Linked DNA regions of Archangium violaceum. The protein of the gene in region 1 interacts with the protein of each later gene in a pairwise test. Links are inferred from orthologs where the notes say so. Each region holds a gene or a part of one and is shown in the gene's direction. Other genes may lie near its edges.

Region 1 (2,885 bases):
ACGCCACCGACTCCGGCTCACCGGCCGTCAGGGTACGCAGGGCTTCGGCATCCAGGTGTCTCATCCCACTTACTCCCACCGTCCAGCGAGCACGCGCCGGAGCAGCTCCTGCTTGATCCGGGCGCGGAAGCGCTCCAGGCGCATCGTCACGGCACTCTTTCCTACGCCAAGCTTCTCGGCGATCTCCCGGGCGGACAGCTGGCCGTCCACATAGAAGAGGTACACCGTCTTCTTCTCCTCGCCCTCGGGCAGCTCGTCGATGAGCTGGCGGACCACGGCCATGTCGCGCTCGAGCTGGAGGGCCTCGGGGACGAGGGCGACCGTCTCCGGCTGGGGGTCGGGGTTCTCCTCGCCGAGCCGGCGCGTCTGGCCCTTGCGCTCGAGCCGGGTCCGGGCCCGGTTGCGGGCGATGGACAGGAGCCAGGCCTCGAAGGCGGCCGGCTCCTTGAGCCGGGGGAGCGCCTTGAAGGCGCGCACGTAGGTTTCCTGGATCACGTCTTCCACCTCGTCCGGGTCCAGCGGGGCGAAGCTGGAGGTCAAACGTGCCACCAGGGGGCGGGTCCGCCGGTACAGCTCGCTGAAGGCAGGCGTCTCCCCCCGTGCCGCCCGCACCACCCACTCCCTCAACTCCCTCGGGGAACTCACCTGACTCATGGACCCTCCGGGCGCCGGAGCGGCCACACGCCCAGGGGTGGACGGATAGCGCGCTTCTCGCTTCCCCTCGGGGGGGCGTTGGGCAGAATGGCCGCGCGGTTGTTCACTTTCGTGAGGACACAGCCATGCGCGTCATCAACTTCAACCCCGGCCCCGCTGGACTGCCCCTGCCCGCCCTGGAGCGGGCGCGGGACGAGCTGATCGATTTCCAGGGCTCCGGCATGTCCATCATGGAGCACAGCCACCGGGGCAAGGAGTACGAGGCGGTCCACACGGAGACCATCTCCCTGCTCACCGAGCTGCTGGGCATCCCGGACACCCACCAGGTGCTGTTCCTCACGGGAGGGGCCGCGCAGCAGTTCGCGCAGGTTCCGATGAACTTCCTGCCTCCGGGGGCCAGCGCGGACTACCTGATCACGGGGGGGTGGAGCGAGAAGGCCTATGAGGAGGCGAAGCTGGTGGGGCAGGCGCGCATCGCCGCCACCACGGTGTTGCCGGACAAGCGCTACGTGCGGGTGCCTCGGCCGGACGAGGTGAAGGTGGACCCGAAGGCCGCCTACGTGCACATGACGAGCAACAACACCCTCTACGGCACGCAGTGGCACACGTGGCCCGAGGTGGGGGACGTGCCGTTGGTGGCGGACATGAGCTCGGACTTCATGTGGAAGCCGACGGACGTGAGCCGCTTCGCGTTCATCTACGCGGGGGCGCAGAAGAACCTGGGCCCCTCGGGCGTCCTCATCGCGGTGGCCCGCAAGGACTTCATCGCCCGGGGACGCAAGGACATCCCGAAGATCTTCCGCTACTCGACGCACGCGGAAAACAACTCGCTCTACAACACGCCGCCGACCTTGGCCATCTACCTGTGCCGCAACGTGCTGGCGTGGGCGAAGCAGGTGGGAGGCCTGGCGCAGCTGGAGAAGTGGAACCGGGAGAAGGGCGAGCTGCTCTACGGGGCGTTGGACAAGCACGCGGGGTTCTACCAGGCGCCGGTGGAGAGGGAGTCGCGCTCGTTCATGAACGTGGTGTTCAAGCTGCCCTCGGAGGCGCTGGACGACAAGTTCGTGGCGGAGGCGAAGAAGGCGGGGATGGTGGGGCTCAAGGGACACCGGCTCACGGGAGGCATCCGCGTGTCCACGTACAACGCGGTGTCGGTGGACAACGTGAAGACGCTGGTCTCGTTCATGGAGGAGTTCATCCGCAAGAACGGGTAGCGTGGCGGCCTCTACCTAGCAGGAGGGGTCATGAAGAAGAACGCCACGCTGTTCGCCGTCGTGATGGCCGTAGTGCTCGCGCTGCCCGCCGCCGCCAAGGAGGTGGCGGGCGTGCAGTTCCCCGACACGGTGTCGGCCGAGGGGAAGGAGCTGAAGCTCAACGGGGTGGGCCTGCGCAAGAAGATGGTGTTCAAGGTCTACGCGGTGGGCCTGTACGCGGAGAAGACGTCGCAGAACGCGCAGGAGGTGATCGGGTCGGACCAGGTGAAGCGGGTGCGCATGGCGATGCTGCGGGACCTGGACAAGAAGACGATCACGGACGCGATCGTGGATGGCTTCAAGAAGAACGCGAAGGACAAGCTTCCGGCGCTGCAGCAGAGGCTGGACACCTTCGCGGCGGCGATTCCGGATCTGAAGAAGGGTGACGAGCTGGTGCTGACGTACGCGCCGGGCAAGGGAACGACCATCGAGAGCAAGGCGGGACAGAAGATCTCGGTGGAGGGGAAGGACTTCGCGGACGCGCTCTTCTCGGTGTGGCTGGGGCAGAGTCCGGTGGACGAGAGCCTGAAGGACGGGATGTTGGGCAAGGAGTAGGAATCAGTCCCCCGGGTTGCCCGCTCCGACTCCCTCTGGGAGAGGGCCGGGGTGAGGGTCTTCCCGAGTGACGCTCCGAGCGACCGTGTCGCACCGTGTCACCCACTGTCGAGTAGAGGGTGAACGAGCCGAGGCGCTCATCCAGGGGTTGCAGGGAGCGGGGCGCCGAGTAGGGTGCGGCCCCCTCTTCCACTCGACATGGAGAAATACTGGATGAGAAAGGCATTGCTAGCCGCCTGCTGTCTCCTCGCGTCTGCCTGCAAGACGGCGGAGCCCGCGCCCCAGCCGCCGCAGCCGACGCCGGAGCAGCCGGCGCCAGCGCCGGAGGCGAAGCCGTTGCCGCCGGGGCTCGACGGAGCGGCGATCAACGACAAGGCGGATCCGTGCGAGGACTTCTACGAGTACGCGTGCGGCAACTGGGTG
Region 2 (3,014 bases), 6.3 Mb from region 1 along the record:
GGCGCCGCGCCAGCTCACCGGACGCGACCAGTCCCACAAGAAGACCCGGGTCCAGGAGCTGTCCTGGGCGCAGTTCGACCGCTCGGTGCAGGGGCTCGCGCGGGAGATTGGCAAGAGCTACAAGCCCCAGGCGGTGGTGGGCGTGGCGCACGGGGGAGTGTTCGTGGGCGGGGCGCTCTCCAGCGCGCTCGGCTGCGAGTTCTTCCCGGTGCGCATCAGCCGCCGCAGCCGGGACAAGGGCGCGGCCAAGCCGAAGCTGACCGGGGAGATGCCGCGTGAGCTCAAGGGCAAGCGCGTGCTCATCGTGGACGACGTGGCCTCCAGCGGGGACACGTTGGAGCTGGCCAGCGCCCTGGCGCTCAAGGTGGGCGCCAAGGAGGTGCACACCGCGACGCTGGTGGCCCGTACCGACGGCTTCGCCCCGGGTTTCTGCGCGCTGACCACCGAGGCGCTCGTCGTCTTCCCGTGGGACTACGAGGCGGTCACCGAGGACGGGCGGTTCGACGTGGACCCGGACAAGGCGGGGGCCTGAACCGACGGAGAGCCGGGGGGCGAGATGATCATCGGTACCGCGGGGCACATCGATCACGGCAAGACGTCACTGGTCAAGGCGCTCACCGGTATCGACACGGATCGGCTCAAGGAGGAGAAGCGCCGGGGAATCACCCTGGAGCTGGGCTTCGCGCACCTGAAGCTGGACGATGGCACCGTGGCCGGTGTGGTGGACGTGCCCGGCCACGAGCGCTTCGTGAAGGCGATGGCCGCGGGCGCTGGCGGGGTGGACGTGGCGGTGCTGGTGGTGGCCGCGGACGAGGGCGTGATGCCCCAGACGCGCGAGCACCTGGACATCTGCCGGTTGCTGGGCGTGAAGGCCGGCGTCATCGCCCTCACCAAGTCGGACCTGCTGGCGGAGCTGGGCGCCGAGTGGCGCGCGCTGGTGGAGGCGGACCTGTCCACGCTGGTGGCCGGCACCTTCCTGGAGGGCGCGCCGGTGGTGCCCGTCTCCTCGAGGACAGGGGAGGGGCTGGACGGGCTGCGCGCCGCGCTCACCCGCGTGGCCCAGGGGCTGCCCTCGCGTCCCTCCGAGGGTCCGGCCTTCCTGCCGGTGGACCGGGCCTTCACCATCAAGGGCTTCGGCACGGTGGTGACGGGCACGCTGCTGTCCGGGGCCCTGGCGGTGGAGGACACCGTGTCGCTGCTGCCGGGCCTGCCCGGGCCGCTGCGCGTGCGCGGGGTGCAGATGCACGGCGAGGCGGTGTCGAAGGTAACGGCGGGCCAGCGCACCGCGGTGAACCTGACGGGCGTGGAGCCCGAGGCGATTTCGCGCGGCATGGTGCTGGTGAAGGCCGGCGAGGTGCCCGACACGCGCATGCTGGACGTGGAGCTGAGCCTGTTGCCCGCGGCGGAGGAGGCCCTGCCCCGGCGCCGCAAGCTGCTGCTGCACCTGGGCACCGCGCAGGTGGAGGCCACGGTGGCGCTGTTGGACCTGGAGAAGCTGGAGCCGGGGGAGACGGCGCTCGCGCAGCTGCGCCTCTCCGAGCCCATGGCCGCGCTGCCGGGTCAGCGCTTCATCCTCCGGGGCTCGCGCGCGCTGCCGGGCCGGGGCGCCACGCTGGCCGGCGGGCGCGTGCTGTCCATCACCCCGCCGCGCCGCCGCAAGGGAGGCTCCGAGGTGGTGGCCCCGCTGCTGGAGGCGGATGCGGGCGGCCAGGTGGCGTGGTTGCTGCGCCAGTCGGGCTACCGGGGCCTCACGCAGCAGGAGCTCTTCGCGCGCTCGGCGCTGGCGCCCAGGGTGCTGTCGCGAGCCCTGGAGCTGCTCGGCTCGCGCGGCACGGTGCTGCTGGTGGACCGGGAGCGGCGCCTGTACGTCTCCGGCGAGGTGTTCGAGGGCCTGCAGGCGCGGGCCCTGGCGCTGCTCGCCACCTTCCACGAGCGCGAGCCCTTGCGCGAGGGCCTCTCGCGGGAGGAGCTGCGCCAGCGCCTGTCGGGCGAGCTGGACGCGCGCCTCTTCGCCCGGGTGGTGCAGGCGCTGACGGACGCGGGGAAGGTGGAGGTGGAGAAGGAGGTGGTGCGCCTCAAGGGGCGGGGCCGGACGCTCACCCTGGACGAGGACGCGGCGCGCACGCGGTTGGTGGCCGACCTGTCGGCGGCGGGACTCTCGCCGCCCACGCTCAACGAGCTGGCGCAGCGGCTCAAGCTGCCGGCGGCCCGGGTGCAGGAGTTGCTCAAGGTGGCAATGGCGGAGGGCAGGGTGGTGCGGGTGAGCGAGGAGCTGTTCTTCGACGCGGGGGCGCTGGCCGGGCTGAAGGAGCGGCTGGTTGCCCACTTGCGCGAGAAGAAGGAGATTTCCACCCAGGCCTTCAAGGAGCTGGTGGGTCAGAGCCGGAAGTTCGTCATTCCCCTCTCGGAGTACTTCGACCGCGAGAAGGTAACGCTCCGGGTCGGAGAGAAGCGGGTGCTGCGGCGCGCATGACGACGAAGCGTTTCAGCGAGACGGCCCTGCGGGCCCTCATCGAGTCCTTTGGCAACCCCATGTACGTCGCGAAGGGGGGCCGGGTGTGGGCGGCGAACGAGGCCTACCTGGAGATGCTGGGCCTGGGCCGGGCGCAGGTGGAGGGCCGCCTGTTCCTGGATTTCGTCCGTCCGGAGGACCGGGCACGTCTGGAGGCGCGCTACCGCAAGCGCGAGGAGGGGGTGTTGAAGGAGACGGGTCCCCAGCGCTACCTGTTGCCCCGGGCGGGCGGAGGGTCGCTCGAGGTGGCCACCTACGTGCAGGAGGTGGAGCTGGAGGAGAGCGGCCGCGCGATGCTCATCAACCTCCTGGTGCTGGGCGAGCGGCCGGCGGAGCTGGTGGTGGCCGAGCGCCTGGTGGAGACGTCCGCGGAGCTCGTCGCGGCGCGCTCGGAGGCGGCGGTGCGGCGGGTGGCGCTGGCGGGCCTCACGGGCGCGGGGTTCTCCGCGCACTTCCTGGTGCGCGACGGCGAGCGCTTCGTCATCCGGGACGGAGACGGGGC

What was found. The genes of interacting proteins can lie anywhere in the genome.
Region 2: the proteins of serC (region 1) and selB interact in binary tests that used the Escherichia coli proteins (3 or more experiments, as listed by UniProt). The link is inferred for Archangium violaceum from one-to-one orthologs.

The regions. Positions count from the first base shown.
Region 1 is NZ_CP069396.1:4,529,168-4,532,052, forward strand. Bases 9-2,823 are described here. They hold serC (3-phosphoserine/phosphohydroxythreonine transaminase), read left to right. Parts: upstream 9-779; coding sequence 780-1,868; downstream 1,869-2,823. Other genes in these bases: JRI60_RS18765 (hypothetical protein), read right to left, coding at 9-64; JRI60_RS18770 (RNA polymerase sigma factor), read right to left, coding at 70-654; JRI60_RS18780 (chalcone isomerase family protein), read left to right, coding at 1,899-2,462; JRI60_RS18785 (M13 family metallopeptidase), read left to right, coding at 2,676-2,823. Also shown: more of JRI60_RS18765, read right to left, coding at 1-8; more of JRI60_RS18785, read left to right, coding at 2,824-2,885. UniProt on the Escherichia coli protein: Catalyzes the reversible conversion of 3-phosphohydroxypyruvate to phosphoserine and of 3-hydroxy-2-oxo-4-phosphonooxybutanoate to phosphohydroxythreonine. Is involved in both pyridoxine and serine biosynthesis.
Region 2 is NZ_CP069396.1:10,868,124-10,871,137, reverse strand. What follows is about bases 71-3,014. They hold selB (selenocysteine-specific translation elongation factor), read left to right. Parts: upstream 71-556; coding sequence 557-2,473; downstream 2,474-3,014. Other genes in these bases: JRI60_RS54795 (ATP-binding protein), read left to right, coding at 2,470-3,014; JRI60_RS43230 (phosphoribosyltransferase), read left to right, coding at 71-532. In the rest of the region: more of JRI60_RS43230, read left to right, coding at 1-70. UniProt on the Escherichia coli protein: Translation factor necessary for the incorporation of selenocysteine into proteins. It probably replaces EF-Tu for the insertion of selenocysteine directed by the UGA codon. SelB binds GTP and GDP.